DNA from 3 places in the Martinezella sp. CNPSo 3957 genome. Region 2 is predicted to be linked to each of the others. Evidence: predicted binding sites of a transcription regulator. Region 2 holds the regulator's gene; each other region holds the start of a gene.
What was found. Region 2 encodes LexA, which represses DNA repair genes until DNA is damaged. Its sites were predicted from a motif close to TGTTCNNNNTGTGTTCNG; they were not measured.
Positions count from the first base shown of each region.

Region 1: AC13QE_RS15410 (2'-5' RNA ligase family protein) is a predicted target of LexA. The motif match lies at 3,585-3,602, and genes of this name have one in related genera.
Region 3: ruvC (crossover junction endodeoxyribonuclease RuvC) is a predicted target of LexA. The motif match lies at 4,911-4,928, and genes of this name have one in related genera.

Region 1 is NZ_JBXSOU010000005.1:324,550-330,327, forward strand. Features, by position in the region: gene AC13QE_RS15390 (FAD-dependent monooxygenase) at 117-1,628, shown strand; gene mug (G/U mismatch-specific DNA glycosylase) at 1,751-2,332, shown strand; gene AC13QE_RS15400 (methylated-DNA--[protein]-cysteine S-methyltransferase) at 2,630-3,193, opposite strand; gene AC13QE_RS15405 (hypothetical protein) at 3,334-3,471, opposite strand; gene AC13QE_RS15410 (2'-5' RNA ligase family protein) at 3,683-4,294, shown strand; gene AC13QE_RS15415 (SulP family inorganic anion transporter) at 4,317-5,778, opposite strand, start outside.
Region 2 is NZ_JBXSOU010000008.1:167,893-173,670, reverse strand. Features, by position in the region: gene eno (phosphopyruvate hydratase) at 1-181, opposite strand, end outside; gene kdsA (3-deoxy-8-phosphooctulonate synthase) at 330-1,169, opposite strand; gene AC13QE_RS19680 (VOC family protein) at 1,166-2,053, opposite strand; gene lexA (transcriptional repressor LexA) at 2,472-3,194, shown strand; gene AC13QE_RS19670 (ComEC/Rec2 family competence protein) at 3,175-5,643, opposite strand.
Region 3 is NZ_JBXSOU010000009.1:84,893-90,670, forward strand. Features, by position in the region: gene AC13QE_RS20810 (anti-sigma factor family protein) at 1-612, opposite strand, end outside; gene AC13QE_RS20815 (sigma-70 family RNA polymerase sigma factor) at 609-1,382, opposite strand; gene AC13QE_RS20820 (MBL fold metallo-hydrolase) at 1,708-2,682, shown strand; gene AC13QE_RS20825 (tetratricopeptide repeat protein) at 2,708-3,169, shown strand; gene AC13QE_RS20830 (DoxX family protein) at 3,274-3,711, shown strand; gene AC13QE_RS20835 (LLM class flavin-dependent oxidoreductase) at 3,782-4,780, opposite strand; gene ruvC (crossover junction endodeoxyribonuclease RuvC) at 4,970-5,482, shown strand; gene AC13QE_RS20845 (AbrB/MazE/SpoVT family DNA-binding domain-containing protein) at 5,538-5,778, shown strand, end outside.

The DNA.
Region 1 (5,778 bases), on a different contig from region 2:
CGAGAGCAGATATTCGCTCTCTCTAGTCTACATATGTGGCGCATAAGGGACTTGCGTCAAGACCCGGCTCCTCCCGTACAAATGCCGATGCGAACCGAAAAAGCGGGAGCATGGACATGACTATGCCTGTTACGAAACATGCGGTGGTTATTGCCGGCGCCGGTCCGACAGGGCTGATGCTGGCGGGCGAATTGGCCTTGGCGGGCATAGACGTCGCGATCATCGAGCGGCGTGCCAATCAGGAGCTTGTTGGCTGGCGCGCCGGCGGTCTGCATGCGCGCACCATAGAAATTCTCGACCAGCGCGGCATTGCCGGCCGGTTCCTCTCACAGGGGCAGACAGCCCAGGTCGCAAGCTTCGCCTCGGTGCGCCTCGATATCAGCGACTTCCCCACCAGGCATAATTACGGCCTGGGCCTGCGTCAGAAACATATAGAGCGCATCCTTGCCGACTGGATCGGCGAATTCAACGTGCCGGTCCACTACGGCATGGAGGTTACCGGCTTCGCGCAGGACGCCAGCTGCGTCGATGTCCATTTGTCCGATGGGACGACGCTGCGAGCGGATTACCTCGTAGGATGCGACGGCGGTCGCAGCCTGATCCGCAAGGCAGCAGGCATCGATTTTCCCGGATGGGATGCGACCGTCAGCAATCTGATCGCCGAGGTGGACATGACCGAGGAGCCGGAGTTGGGCATTCGTCATGATGCGCTCGGCATGCATTCCCTCGGGAGGTTCGAATATGAAATCCGCGATGGAAAGGTCGTTTACCCAGACGAGGGGCCGATAGGCGTGATGCTGACCGAGCGGCAGTTGAGAACCTCAAGCGAACCGAGCTTCAGCGATCTCCGCGATGCTCTTATTGCCGTCTATGGCACCGATTATGGTGCCCATAACCCCCACTGGATTTCGAGATTTACGGATGCAGTGCGACAGGCAGCATCCTATCGCAAGGGCCGTGTGCTGCTCGCCGGGGACGCCGCGCATATCCATCCCCCGGATGGCGGACAGGGTCTCAATATCGGTGTGCAGGATGCCATGAACCTCGGATGGAAACTGGCCCAGGTGATCAAGGGCATATCGCCGCAAAGCCTGCTCGAGACCTATCACGCCGAGCGTCATCCGATTGCCGCCCGCGTGCTGCGCCATATCCTGGTCTCGGTCGCGCTCCGCCGCCCCGACGACCGCACGCAAATCTTCCGTGAAACGATGGCCGAATGCCTCGCCATGGACGAGCCGCGCCGGCGCTACGCCGCGATGATGTCCGGTTTGGATATTCACTACGATCTCGGCGAGGGGCATCCGCTGCTCGGCCGCCGCATGCCCGATCTTGACCTCACCATTGCCCATGGCCCGCTGCGGCTCTTCGAGCTGCTGCACGGAGGCCAGCCTGTGCTGCTCAATCTCGGCGAGCCTGAGAGCTTCGATATCGCCCCTTGGGCGGATCGGGTGCAATCGATCGACGCCCAATATGCCGGACCATGGGTACTTCCTGCGATAGGCACGGTTGATGCACCCACTGCGGTATTGATACGGCCGGACGGATATGTGGCCTGGGTTGGAGAGGAAACCCGGTTGGGGCTTCCGGAGGCCCTGACTACGTGGTTCGGCCCGCCCACTGTTGTGTGATGCGTAAAGGCCGACAGGATTCAGGCAGGCAGATGGGCCTCTTATCCCTTGGCCGATCAGGCGCTTATCGGCTAGCGTGACGAAGGCGGCGCGCTTGCCGCCGCTTTCGCAGGAAATCCGAGATGCAGGATGATGCCCCAACGAAGACCCTGAATGAGCCGATAGACATACCGGAGCAGGCGAGCGGGCTTGCCGAAATTCTGGCACCGGACCTCTCGGTAGTCTTCTGCGGATTGAACCCTGCGCTTACCGCACATCGCGACGGGCATAATTTCTCGAACCGTAGCAACCGCTTCTGGCGGGTCCTGTACCTTGCCGGCTTCACCCCTCGCCTGCTGCGGGCGGAGGAAGAGCGCGAGATGCTGCAATATGGCCTCGGCCTGACATCGGCGGTCTCCCGCCCGACGAAAAGCGCCAGCGAGCTGAAAAGGAGCGATTACATTGCCGCCGCTCCAGTGCTCGAAGAAAAGATCAGCAAGTTCGCGCCGGCTAATCTGGCGTTTCTCGGCAAAGCGGCCTATGCCGCCATCAGCCTCCGGGCCGATGTCGAATGGGGGCGGCAAGCAGAAAAATTTGGGGGCGCTTCGATTTGGGTACTGCCGAACCCGAGCGGCCTCAACCGGGCGTTCGATCTGACGAAACTGACAGAGCACTATCGCGAGGTAAAGCTGGCGGTTGAACATGTGAAGGGTCGCGCCAAATAGCCGACCCCTCCCGGTCGGTCGGCAATCACCCAAGGCGGACTGCCATCGCGATTATCCTTTTGCGGATCGAGCATGCCCATCGTCTGCAGCCATTGTTCCGCCAATGCCGACCGGACATATCTTCGGCAATACGTCTTCACTTCCAGAAACTCATGGATAGAGCCAGCGACCAAAGCCTCTCGCCGTCTTCCTCGTCTAGAGTAATTCCGCTTTTCTTCGAATCGCGAACGCGCTCTATCTTCTTGTTTTTACGCAGTTCCGGAAGCAAAACCGCTGCGCACTTTTGCTGGAACTGCTCTAGAACCCCAGCGACTGCTGCACCGGTTTTGGCGGCGCCAGCTGAACGCCTTCCAGCTCCAGCATGCGAGCCTTGGAGTTGGAACCGCCCGGCGCGGAAAAACCGCCGATCTTGCCGCCTGCCGCCAGAACGCGATGGCAGGGAATGATCAGCGCCACCGGGTTCTTCGCCATAGCCTGCCCGACATCGCGCGCAGCTTCCGGTCCTGCGCCGAGCTGCTTAGCCAATGTGCCGTAGGTCGTCGTGTGGCCCCAGCCGACCTGTCGGGCGGCATCGTAGATCTGCCTGAAAAAGGCATCCTGCTCGCCGAGATCGAGCGTGACATCGGAAAAGTCGATCTCCTCACCTGCGAAATAGCGCTTCACCTTGGCAACCACTGCCGCGATGTCCGCGCTTGGGGTCCCGGGCCGCGCATTCGGCAAACGGCGCCGAAGCAGGCGCTCGGTCGCGCCCGCATCCTTCGTCGGCAATTGAAAGCGCAGCACGCCGACATCATTCCAGGCAATGCCGCAGAAGCCGCCGGCGGTTTCGAAGATCAGGTAATTCTGCCTTGTCTCGTTCATGACGAAACCTCCCGTGTTTCCACTTGTCATGAAAATCGTCCTCGGGAGCGCCGAATTCAACCCGTTTCTTGCGCGCAATGAGAATTGCCACCGTTTTGATGCCGGCCTAACGGGCCTTCAGGGGTTCGCGAGCACGGATATCAATATCCGCCGCCGGTGGGAGGCGCGTTCAGCGTCATGCCGCCACCAGAATTGTGATCTCCCGAGGTGGAGCAAGAAGCAATACCAAGGCCGATGAGAGCGAAAGCAACGGCCGCAAAGACTGATCTGGTGAACATGATCGTGATTCCTTTGGGTGAGATTGGGCACGCAGGCCCGAACTTGGAATGAACAGATCAGGCCGTCCTTTTATTCGATCGCTTTTTGAAACAAGGGATGTCGCCATTCCGAATGTTCTTGTTTTGTTCTTGAAATCGTCGCCATTGAGGCATATGCTTTGGAGATCGGAAAACAAAAGGAGGCAGAGCCAAACCGGCTTTGAATGAAGCCATGCAGCATGTCGATCAGTTGTTATTTAATCTCGGCAAACCGCCAATTAGTCGCAAGGGCAAAAGCCCTCCGAAGCGCCGGCAAGCACTCTATTTTGCGGCATTGCCGGACCCAGAAATCGCTAAATTGGCTGCTGAAATGACCGTCGACCAAAGTCGACGAAACGGGTTGATGCGCACAGCGAGAAAGCATGATCTTTACCATGCCACCATTTATCCCATCGACATTGTCTCCCGCTCACAGGAGGAAGCCACCTTCGCTGCGTTGGAGGCTGGGTCAACCATCTGCTTAAAGTCGTTTCCCTTGATATTCGATCGTGCAGGCACATTCGGCAACGGGAACAACCGTCAATATGTACTCTGGTGTAGGGACGGAAACGAGGGGCTAGCGACACTCCGTCGGGAATTGGATGCTGCAATGCAAAGCTTGGGCTTCGAAAGCGGCATATCCAAGTCGTTCCAACCTCACATGACGCTGTTTTATTGCAACCACATTCTTCCCGAAGTGATTTTGGAAGCGCCGATCGCTTGGACAGTCAAAACGTTCACGCTGGTCAACAGCTTTCAAGGCGACGGCGAACATGGCCACGTCTGGCATTGGCCATTATTCTAAATCTGGGTTCTAAATCTGGCGCTTACGGTTGCGGAACAGGCTGAACTGTAGCCATCACAGCCGCCACAGCATCATCGACGCTGAAGCTGCAACGCTTGTCGACGTCGGCGACGCCCGCGACCGTCATGAGATCGCGAACCCGGTCATGGACCCGGGCAAACTGTAGACGGAGACCGGCGCGCTGCATGGCGCCATCGAACTCCATCAAGGCGTCCATCGCCGTGCTGTCGATATCGGAGCTTTCCTCCAGGCTGAGGATGACGGCCCGCAATCCGGCTTGGCTGCGGCTGCCGGACAATATCTCGACGAAGATCGTATCGGCATTGCCGAAAAACAGGGTTTCGCCGGGGCGCCAGATGGCGATGCCCGGTATCTCCACGGCATCGCCATGCCTGATGATATCGACGAAGTCATGGCTGTTGTTGAGCCGTCCCAAACGGGCGATATACGGGGATGCCAGGCGATGCATCATGGCAGCGAGCGAAAGGGCGATTGCCAGCAGCATGCCGTTGAGCACGCCGAAAGCGAGCACGCCGACGGCGGCGCCCAGTGCCACGTAGAAATCGCGATGCAGACGGCGCAGCCGCAGGATGGGGCTGGGGTCGAGCGCATGCGTCAGAGCCGCGATCACGACCGCGGCCAGCACCGGCTCCGGCAGAAGCGCCACCAGCGGTCCGGCACAGGCAATCAGGATCGCGAGGCCGATGGCGGCAAAGACGGTCGTCGCCCGCGTCTTTGCCCCTGCCGCCTCACTGGCGAAGCCGGCGGAAAAACCCGCACCGACCGGCATGCCCTGAACGACGGCACTGGCGATATTGGCAGCGCCCAGCGCACCAAGCTCGCGATTGATCTCCAGCGTCTCGCCATAACGCAGGGCGAGTGCACGCATGGTGCCCCAGGATTCAGCAAAGAGGATGAGGACAAGAGGCACGGTGAATTGCACCAGCCGCGAATAGGCGGCCCAGCCGGCGTCCGGCAGCGAGGGCCATTGCGGCAGGATCTCGATCGGGCCGACCAGCTTGACGCCATGGCCTTCCAGACCGAACAGATAGGAGGCGAAGATGCCGGCGGCCAGCACAAAGAAGGCGGCGGGAATGCCGGGCAATCGCTTCAGCAGCAACAATGCCGCCAGCGCGACCACGCCGACGGCGACGCTGATCGGATTCCACTGGAGGATCGCGCCGAAGAGTGCGGCCGCGTAAGCCAGGATATTCGAGGCTTGCAGGGGCACACCGACAAGGATCGGCAGCTGATGCAGGATGATGGTGATCGCCAGCCCGAGCGCGAAGCCGCGCAAGACCGGCCGCGAGATGAAACCGGTGATGCCGCCAAGGCGCAAGGTACCGGCGATGACGAAAAGAATGCCGGCGAGCGCCACGGCAACCGTGGCAAGTCCCGCCTTGATCGTCGCATCACCCGGCACAACCGCCAATGTTGCGGCGAGAATGGCAGCGGATGAGGATGTGGGGGAGACGATGGCAAAG
Region 2 (5,778 bases):
TGCCATGGTAGCGCTTGCCGCCATCGCGAAGCTCGACGGCTTCATGTGCGCCGGTCGACGCACCCGACGGAACCGCCGCGCGGCCCAAGCTGCCGTCTTCGAGGTAGACATCGACTTCAACGGTCGGATTGCCACGGCTGTCGAGAATCTCGCGGGCGATAATGTCGGTGATTGCGGTCATGATAGCTCCCTGCTCGCTGGTTTATAAATCGATTTAAATCGTCTTAATCGAAGGCGCGGAAATTTCAATGGCGATCCGCGCCGCGATTTGGCACTCCTGCAGGCCCGTAACGCAAGTTCATGTCAGCCTGTTGAATGCCGGCTACGTTTCAGGCCTTGGCGATAGCGTCGAAGGCCAGCAGCTTTTCCAGAAGCCGCGGCATATCCTTCAGATAGACCATGTTCGGGCCATCGGACGGTGCATTGTCCGGGTCCTCATGTGTCTCGACAAAAACACCGGCGACGCCGACAGCGACCGCGGCGCGTGCCAGCGTCTCGACGAACCGGCGATCGCCGCCGGTCGAACCGCCCTGCCCGCCTGGCTGCTGCACGGAATGGGTCGCGTCGAAGATGACGGGCGCGCCCATCGCCGCCATGATCGGCAGCGAGCGCATATCCGAGACCAGCGTATTATAGCCAAAGGAGGCGCCGCGCTCGCAAAGAAGAATATTCGGATTGCCGCTTTCGTTCAGCTTGGCAAGCACGTTCTTCATATCCCATGGCGCCAGGAACTGGCCTTTCTTGACGTTGACCACGCGGCCAGTCTTGGCAGCGGCAACCAGAAGGTCTGTCTGGCGCGACAGGAAGGCCGGGATCTGCAGGATATCGACCGTCTTGGCAACGATGGCGCACTGCTCTTCCGTGTGGATGTCGGTCAGGACGGGAAAGCCATATTCCTTCTTGAGGTCGGCAAAAATTTCCAGGGCCTTCTCCAGGCCGATGCCGCGCTTGCCCGACAGCGATGTGCGGTTCGCCTTGTCGAAGGAGGACTTGTAGACAAGGCCGATGCCGAGCTTGCCGCAGAGTTCCTTCAGCACGCCGGCAATCATAAAGGCATGATCGCGGCTTTCCATCTGACAGGGGCCGGCGATCAGCGACAGCTTTGCAGTATTGGAAAAAAGGACCTTGGAGGCACCCTCGCCGACGGTGACTTCGGAATTTGTGCTCATTTTGTCTCCTCAAAGGCGAACAATGCACCCTGACCGGGCGCCAACCTCGCCAATAGACGATTGTTCTTACGCGTATAGGTGACGCCGTTAGCAGTGAAATGCGACGATGTCACGGAAAGATCGCGCGTTTTGAAAAGGATTGCCCGCGCCCTGAGCCCCGGATCATTCGTGCGAACAGCCAGATCATAGAACGCCTCCATGCCTTGCGGCGTCAAAATCTCCAGATCGGCGTTGGCCGCCTTGATGGTCAAACCGAAGGAATGCTCCGTTATTTGCGGGCTGCCGACAACGTCTTCGAAGAAGCGGCGATAGACGGCCGGTTGCGGCGCGCAAAGCGCTACCCGCGCAATGCCGGTCACGCCGTTCTCGTGACGCTCAAGCACGCTGCGGTCAGCCGGCAGCGGATTGATGCGCTGACAGCAGAAGGCGAGAAAATCAGGCGCGCGCAGATCAGCGGCAAAGGCAAGACGAAAGCCGGCCGTGGTTTCCGTTCCGTCAGGCATCTTCATCGGACGGGAAAAATCCAGCATTCGCCCTGCGGAAATCGCCGCCGCGTTGAAGCGCTCGTCATCCGCCACGGCATCATCCGTGCCGAACACCACGGCCGAAAAACCATCTTCCCCCACCCGGAAACGATAAGCCTGATCGCGCGCGACGAAAACATTGCCGTCCAAAATGCTCCTCTCGCACTGCTCCAGAGATGCCACGCTCAGGGGTTCGAGATAGGTTTTATCGGCAAAGAAGACGCAGGCGTTCTGTGTGCCAAAGGGATGACGCGCATCCGGAGCCACCGTGAAACCGAGCTTGCCGAGGCGTTCGCGCGCCAGAGCGATATTGACGGTCGGCAGCACGAGATGATCCAGCGGGTGCGGTGACGAAATCATGGTTCCTCCTGTTTGCCTGTGGCAGCAGATTTGCGCCCTTCCCCCGCGCAATTCAAGATAGGAGTATGGAACACTCAACGCATAGGGGCAGGACTGAAAGCAATCTCGCAAACGTGATTGCTGATTCTTACCCTCAACGCGTGTGGCCAATGACGTCCAATATGGATCCGCTTCTTGAATACGCCGACCGAGCAGTAAAGCCCGAGAACGGAAATGGCGATATTTTCTATATTTTTCAAATGGTTGAGGCCTATATAACGTCTCGACATCCTAACCCGACCCATTCGTAAGTCGTAATTATTTAACTGACACTACAAGGCTTTACCGAAATTTAAGCACTTGCGGAACACATATGGAACATATAGTGTCCGTTCTGGATTTGTTTCACGGCTTTTCTTGATTCTGGGGTTCCAAGACGATGTTGACGCGCAAGCAGCAGGAACTGCTTCTCTTCATTCACGAACGCATGAAGGAATCCGGTGTTCCGCCGTCCTTCGACGAGATGAAGGATGCATTGGATTTGGCATCCAAATCCGGTATCCATCGTCTGATCACGGCGCTGGAGGAGCGCGGCTTTATCCGCCGGCTGCCGAACAGGGCCAGGGCTCTCGAAGTCATCAAGCTCCCGGATGCTTATAATCCCAGCCTTCAGCCGCGTCGCGGCTTTTCGCCGAGCGTCATCGAGGGCAGCCTCGGCAAGCCGCAGCCCGTTGCCCCGCCCGCTCCGTCGAAGGTGGCAAATGACGATCACAACGGCTCGGCGTCCGTACCGGTGATGGGTCGCATCGCAGCGGGCGTTCCGATCTCGGCCATCCAGAACAATACGCACGACATTACGGTTCCCGCCGACATGCTCGGCTCCGGCGAACATTATGCGCTTGAAGTTCGAGGGGATTCGATGATCGACGCCGGAATTTTCGACGGCGATACGGTCATTATCCGCAATTCGACCACGGCCAATCCCGGCGATATCGTCGTTGCACTCGTCGACGATGAAGAAGCTACCTTGAAGCGCTTCCGTCGCAAGGGTGCCTCCATCGCGCTGGAAGCCGCGAACCCAGCCTATGAAACCCGCATCTTCGGGCCGGATCGCGTCAAGGTTCAGGGCAAGCTCGTCGGCCTTATTCGTCGCTATCACTGACCGGTGAATTGTCCGGGACTGGCGGCGCCTTTGCAATTGGCGCGTCGAATTTGCCGGTGCGCCAATCATAGGTTCGATGCCTGGTCCAGGGGCGCTGCGGGTTGTTGAATGCGGCGGATATAATGGGCTTGTCTGAGGTAAGCACCATTTCGATGGAGCCGGTTTTGCGCAATGTCGCACCGGTTATGAGCGTTGCTCCGGAACGGCAATGGTCCAGCCGCAGCCGGATTGGCGTCACAACAATGCTCCCGGTGTCGCAAGCCGCGGGCAGATAGGCTGCATTCTCAATGGTGACCAATATCGCGCCGTTTTCGAGCATGGCGACACACCATGCTCCCTTCTGACAGGCAAAGCTGCCTTGCATGGTGCGGTCCAAAGCTTCTTCCATTGCGGTGCGGACCGCCTTCTCCTCCTCGTTACTTAGTCGCTTGTGCCGATCCGTCTTGCTGATCTGCGGAAGCCGGCTATCGGTCGGAAGCATGGTCGGCGGTTGATGTTCGGCTGCGACCAGTGCTTTTTGCCATTGCTCAAAGATGAAGGCCTGCGGTCTCTCGCGATTGGTGGCGAGGATATCATCCTGGCGCAAGGCAACCAGAATGCCATCTTCCGAGATCATCAGATCCGGCTTCGGCACACCAGAGCCGAACGCGGCCACACCGACAGATGACAGCAGCAGCAACAGGCCCAGATGGCGAAGCCGGGTCCGCAACATGCTCATGATCAGGAAGCCGGCAATGAAAGTCGGCATCAGCCAGCCAGGCTGGCGGCCGAAGGTGATATCACCTCCCCACCCAGCCACCGTTTTTGCAATAGCGATCACAAGCTCCAGTCCCTCACCGGTGACTTTCCAGAACGGTCCATCGATTCCGAAAGGCATCAGCAGCATCGCCATCATACCGAAGGGCATGACGATGAAAGAGACGACGGGCATGGCCGCAAGGTTGGCAGCAAGTCCATATGTCGCCAACCGGTGAAAGTGCTCGATCGAGAAAATGGCCGTCGACGCACCGCCGATGAACGAGGTCGACATCACGCCTCCAAAGAAGCGCGTGACGAACAGTAGTGGACTTAACAGACGGATGCGCGGCAGGATGTTTTCGCGATGCCGCCGTCGTTTCCACAGCGAATAGCCTGATACCAGCGCCAGCGTTGCGGCGTAAGACATCTGGAAACTCGGACCGAGTACCTGAGACGATGACAAGACCAGGATGACGATGGCTGAGAGCGCCACATTGCGCAAGCTGATGGATGGCCTGTCGAAAAGCACGGCCACCAGCATGATCGCCATCATGATGAAGGCGCGTTCGGCAGAGACGCCGAAGCCGGAAATGAGGTAATAGGCCGTGACCGTCAGAAGCGCGCCGAAGGCTGCGAACTTCTTCGTCGGCCAGGCCTGGACGACACCGGGAAACAGGCTGAACAAATAGCGCAGACCGACATAGAAGATGCCGGCCGACAGCGCCATGTTGAGGCCGGAAATTGCAATGATGTGGGTCAGGCCGGCAATTCTCAGGGCTTCGGTCGTATCCTTCGAGATCGCACGTCGCTCATCGGTGACAAGCGCTGCTGCAAAGGCGCCGGTGTCTCCAGGCAAAGTTTGCCTGATGCGGTCGCCGATGCTGTTACGCAGGCCAGCGAGCCAGATATCGGCCGCATCCAGTAACGAGCCGGCAGCATCGTCACCGGATGGCGACAATAATTCCGGCGTTCCGTAGGCAAAGCCATTCGCGCCGATGCCGTTGAAATAAGAGCTGAAAGCGAAATCGTTAAGACCCGTCAATGCCGGTCCGGCCGGAGGCGTCAGGCGCGCCCTGCCCTGGATCCGATCCCCCAGATCGAACGGCTCTACCTGCTTGCGCACGAAGACCGTAACCCGCTGCGGCGCGCGGCGGATAGAGGGTTTTTCCGTTGCCTCGACGCGGACGACATAGCGCCAGCGCCCATTGTCATAGGATTCCCGTCGCTCGATCTGCCCGGTCACGGTCGTCGTCACGGCCGAGTCGAGCATGACGGTGGAAACCCGCCAACTTTCCCACTGCGCGAGCGCCATGCCCAGGCAGATGAGCATACCGGCGAAAAGTGTGTGATGAAGCAGCCTGCCCGCATCGCGCTTTAGCAAAAAACCCAAAGCAAACAAAACGAGGCCTGCGAGAAACGCCTGCGGAGGCGGATCGACTTGCGCCTCGAACCAGATAATCGCACCCAAACCCATATAGATCGGCGCGAAAAGAACAGCGCGGCCATGGGCCGCTTCCTCCGCAATCAAGCCGAGGACGGCAGTTCCAAGACGCTTCTGAACACGCAGCAAACGCGACGTCAGCGGCGCCTGATCCTGTGTTCGTTCCCATTGTTGCGCTTTGGCGCTAGGGGTAATCGTGGCGGAAAAGGCGCGAGATTGCGGAGACGCGGTGACGTCCCTGCTCTCTTCCTGCTGGTCGGATGCCTCCAAATTAGGCACTCGCTGACTGCCCCCGCGCCAAATTACAGCTTCTGCGCGATTTGTGCCGTCACCACACAGTGAATTCAACTGAAATCGGCGGGAACAAAGCTCAATTGGGCCGGTTTCCCGGCGTAGCATACGAAA
Region 3 (5,778 bases), on a different contig from region 2:
ATAGATTAGCGCCGCCACCACCCGGCCATCGAGATAATCCACCCTGCCGCCGACGAGAGGGAAGCCCTGTGCTGCCAGATCGACTACCGGCGGTGAGAAATCGATCTTGCCGTTGAACCATGGTTTGACCGTGTGCTGGTCGGAGGTCAGCACGTCGGTCAGATGGTCGGCGAGCATCGAGCGCACATGGCTTGCGAGAAGCTGATCCTCGATCGTCTGGCTCTGCTGCGGCACGTTCAGCACGAGCATGAGGCTTGCCGCAAGGATGGCAAGCGACGGTACGAAGCTCCATTCGCGAACCAATCGCCACACGTGCTGCCACGGGCTCTCCGTTTGGCTCGCGGCCGTGGTTGCGCGCCTCATCATGGATTGCTCCAGCGTCAGTGCCGCCTGCACGCGGGCATGGACGGTATCAGGCGCCTGCCATTTGACGCCCTCGCGTGCGGAAAGACGCTTGACCATCAGGGCATTCTCCATCTCGCCGGCGCAGTCCCGGCAAGTCGCCAGATGCGCCTCGAAACGCGCCGCGTTGGCTGCGTCCAGCTCGCCGTCGATGAAGCCGTGCAACAGGTCGTTCCATTCACCGTGATCATTCTCTTCAGCGCCGCTCATCGTGCCGCCTCTTTTCCTTCGAGGCTGCGCCAGACTTCGCCGAAATCGCGGCGGGCGCGGGCGAGGCGCGACATGACGGTGCCGATCGGCGCATCGATGATCTCGGCGATTTCCTTGTAGGAGAGATCCTCGAGTTCGCGCAGGACCAGGACCTCGCGCATGGCATCGGGCAATCGGTTGATGACTTCGCGCACCCGTTGCGTTTCCGATTTGCGGATGAAGGCTGCCTCGGGCGTATCCTCCTCGGAGGCGGGATCGGGGGAGGGCGAGCCTTCATCCAAATCCCTTTCGTCGGTCATCGGCTGCTCGTAACGCGTCTTACGCCGGCCCTCCTGCAGCCAGGCATGGTAGCAGTTGCGGACGATGGTGAAGGTCCAGGCGCGGGCATCGCCGTCGCGAAAGCTGCCGAAGCCGCGATAGGCGCGCAGATAGGCTTCCTGCACGATATCCTGCGCTGCATCGGCATCGCGGCTCAGAAACCGCGCGAAATTATAGGCGGCATCCAGATGCGGGATGATCGTTTGCTGGAAGCGGCGCATAGTCTCGTCGGGCAGGGCGGTCGCGCGTTTTAATGGCTCTGTGCCGGCTGCGGATTGAGCGACCGCCATCTGGACGAGGTGATTACCAGGCTTCAGCTCGGCAATGAAACTACGCAGGCGAGCCAGAAATCGCACAAATCTGCTGATCGCGGTGTTTTGCGGCGAACGCCATGTCCATGGGCGGAGCTGGCCGCCAAGTATCATCGAACTCATAGGTCGGGCGTCTGTCATCGTGATCCCCGCAAAACGCCTCTGCTGACTGTAAGCTTCAGCTAAAGCGCTTGCAATGTTGCCTGAAAAGCTAGATCGCGCTCGCGCGGGTTTTATTCCTGGTCGGATGAAAAAAGTCGAAGTCACGGAACGCGGAATGTCCGCCATCGCATCCGGTAATTCTCCCGCCGCAAAATAATCGAATGAATTTCAATAGCTTGTAAAAAATCCTCGGTCGACGGGGAATAAGCACCCATGAGCGTCGATCTTCTTCCTCAGTGGATGGCTGCAATCGCTTGCGACCTCCGCCTGGCCCGAAAAGCCATAACCCTGAGGAGATATTGCGATGTTTGATATGACCCGCCGCGCCGTGCTCGGCACGGCCGCAGCTGCGGCAGCCTTCGGGCTGTCGTCGAAGCTCGAATTCATCCCGCGAGCCTTTGCCGCCACCCCGCTGGAGCCGACGGTCGGCTTCTACAAATACAAGGTCGGTTCGATCGAGGTCACGGCCATCTATGACGGCATCTGGCGCAAACCGCACGATCCGGCCTTCATCAAGAATGCTTCCGTCGAAGATACCAAGGAGGCGCTTTCTAAGGCTGGCCTGACGACGGATTTCATGCCCATTCCGCTGACGGTCGTCGTTCTCGACATCGACGGACGCAAGATCATGATGGATGCCGGATCGGGTGTCGGGCAATGGCAGACCAATGCCACCCACCTGCCGGCCAACATGGCGGCCGCCGGCATCGACTACAAGAAGATCGATACGATCATGATCTCGCATTTCCATCCGGACCACGTCTGGGGCCTGATGGAAAAGGGAACGAACGCGGCGGTCTTTCCGAATGCCGAGCTGATCGTCAACGCGGCTGAATACAACTGGTGGACCGACCCCGGCCGTGTCGACAAGCTGGCGGAGGGCCGCAAGGAAGCCGGCCGGCGCATCGCCTCCGTCTTCCCGACATGGAAGAACTGGAAGCTGGTCGACGATAATGCCGAAGTGGCGCCCGGCGTGCACATGCTGGCCGCATACGGTCACACCCCCGGTCATTCCGTCTTCCTCATTGACGGCGGCAGCGAGCAGCTGATGGTCTCGGCCGACATCATGTATGTGCCGGCGCTGCTCGCACCCCATCCGGAATGGCAAGGCGCCTACGACCAGGATGGCCCGATGGCCGTCGCCACCCGCCGCAGGCTGATCGATCGCGTCATTGCCGACAAGATCAGGATCTGCGGCTCGCATTTCCCATTCCCGGGCTCCGGCACTTTCGTCAAGGACGGCAATGCCTACGGATTCACCCCCACCATCCAGGCCTGAGCGGCCGAAAACAGGAGCAACTACCATGTTCAGACATGCCATTTTCGGGATCGCCGGCCTCTGCGCTGTCGCCATCCTGCCCGTTGCCACAGCAGGCCTCGCCTTCGCCGTCGACAATATGGAATCGACCGACGCGCCGGACCTGACCTCCGTGCGTACCAAGATCGATGCGAAGGACTATACCGGCGCACTCGCCGAGCTTCGCGATATTGCCGAGGAGCACCAGCAGGCCGATGTCTACAATCTGATGGGCTTCACCCTGCGCAAGACCGGCGACTTCAAGACGTCGCTCACCTACTACACCAAGGCGCTGGAACTGCAGCCCGATCACAAGGGCGCGCATGAATATCTCGGCGAACTCTATGTCGAGACCGGCGACATGCCCAAGGCCCGCGAGCAGCTGGCGGCACTCACCAAGCTCTGCCCGGCGGGATGCGAGGAGCTTGAGGACCTGACCAAGGCAATCGCCGCTAAGGGAACCAACTAAAGCTCGGCCGCAATCGATCCGGCAGCATTCCATCCGATCAGGTCGTGGGATGCCGCCGGGCAGGATCGGAAACCGCGCGGATCTCGACGGGAAGGAGAAAGGCCATGGAATTCGAAGAGGAGAGTGCCGTTCTTGTAAATATGGCCGACATGGCATTGCTGTTCGGCCGCCTGCTGCTATCGCTGCTCTTTCTCGAGGAAGGCATCGAACTTGCCAGCAACTTCGACATTGCGTTGGAGGCCATGGCCAAGCTTGGCGTCACTGCCCCCATCGCTATTGCAACCATCGTACTGCAGCTCGCCGCCGGCTTTGCCATTGCGCTCGGGCTGATGACTCGCCTGGCGGCATTCGGCTTGGGCCTGTTTTGCTTGCTGACGGCGCTGCTCTTTCACACCAACTTCGCCAGCCACAATGAGTTGCTGCATTTCGAAAAGGACCTGGCGATCGCGGGCGGTATGTTTGCCCTGATCGTCGCCGGTGCCGGCAAGTTGTCGCTCGACATGCTCATCCGGCGTCATTGGAAGACGAGGCTCGTGGCTTGAGCCCGCCGGTCGCCCGGTGAGCCGTATATGCTGGATCGGCTCACCGGATTAGACTGTTCGCTTTCGAAGGTCAGGAGACCTTCTTGAAGCTCGGAAGCGTCGCGAAGAGTTCCACGGACTTCAGGCGCGCTTCGATATCGTGGATTGGCATCGATATGATGACTTCATCGGCTTCCGTATCCTTGATGAATTGCGAAAGCTTCGCCTCCGCTGTTGCGGGCGAGCCGACCACGGCATAGCGCAGCGTATTTTCCACATTCAGCTTTTCCATCGGCGTCCAGAAATCATCCATGTCGCGGCGCGGGCGCGGGAAGGGGCCGCGCACGTTGCGGCGGAGATTGACGAATTGCTGCTGTGCTGAGGTGAAGTGATACTGCGCATCTTCATCTGTCTCCGCCACCGCTCCCATGGCGCCGACCATGACATAGGGCTTGTCGAGCGTGGCCGAAGGCGTGAAGCGCTCGCGATAGATGGCGATGGCATCCATCAAGGCTTCCGGGGCGAAATGTGAAGCGAAAGCATAGGGCAAGCCCAGCATAGCGGCGAGGTGGGCGCTGTAGAGGCTGGAGCCGAGCAGCCAGATAGGGATATTGGCGCCATGGCCGGGAACGGCGAGGATGATCTGATTGTCGTCCGCGGGGCTGAAGAGGTGCTGCAGTTCGACGATATCCTGAGGAAAGCTCTGCGCGCCGGCATCTATATTGCGCCGCAGGGCCTGCGCTGTGCGCATGTCGGTGCCCGGGGCGCGGCCGAGGCCGAGATCGACGCGGCCGGGAAACAGCGCTTCCAGCGTGCCGAACTGCTCGGCAATGACCAGCGGCGAGTGGTTCGGCAGCATGACGCCGCCCGAACCGATGCGGATGCGCGAGGTTGCCGCGCCGACATGGCCGATGACGACCGATGTCGCGGCGCTGGCGACACCCGGCATGCCGTGATGCTCGGCGAGCCAGAATCGGTTGTAGCCCAGTTCTTCCGCCTTCTGCGCCATGCGCTTCGAACTCTCGAAGGATTGGCTAATGGTGCTGCCTTCGGCAACGGGCGAAAGATCGAGGATGGAAAAGGGGACCATGGCAAGAAACCTGCGTGGTGGAAGGGAGGGTTGCTTGCACATGTAGGAGCGCTATCCGCCTATTCCAAACCCATCGCCGCAATTTCGTCACGATGTTTTCAGCGCGGCCTTGGCGCTCCAATTCGGATCTTGTTTTTGTTTTGTTCACATTTTGCTGGCACATGTCGGGCCTGAAAGATAGGTTGGCTTATGCAGAATACGATTCGCATCATCGGCATCGATCCAGGCCTGCGCCGCACCGGCTGGGGTATCATCGATACGCTTGGCAATTCGCTGCGCTTCGTGGCCTCGGGAACCGTGACCTCGGATGGCGACATGGATTTGGCATCCCGTCTTTGCCAGCTTCATGACGGTCTTGCCGAGATCGTTCACAGCTACAAGCCGGATGAGGCCGCCGTCGAGCAGACCTTTGTCAACAAGGATGCCGTGGCAACGCTGAAGCTTGGCCAGGCGCGCGGTGTCGTTATGCTCGTGCCGGCACGTGCTGGCCTGCCTGTCTCGGAATATGCGCCGAATGCGGTCAAAAAGGCCGTCATCGGCGTCGGCCACGGCGAGAAACAGCAGATCCATATGATGCTGAAAATCCTGATGCCCAAGGTCGAATTCAAGGGCAACGACGCTGCCGACGCGCTCGCCATCGCCATATGCCATGCCCATAACCGAGGCGCCAACCGGCTGCGGCAGGCGGCGCTGGCGGGATAGTTTGTTCTTGACTTGTTCCCGGTGGATCGCTAGGTATTACTGAAGAGGTATTACTATGCGCGTGACGGAAAAAGGTCAGGTGACCATCCCGAAGGAAATTCGAGACAGGCTGGGCATCGTTCCAGGTTCAGAGGTTGATTTCATCGCCTCCGGTGGCGGCGCGATGCTCGTTAAAATCGGGGAGGCGTCGGATCCAGCTATTCGTGATTTCGACGATTGGCTCGAGAGCGTCAGGGGCACGATTGATCTCGGCGGCATGACAACGGACGAATTTATGGAGTTTCTGAGAGGGCCGC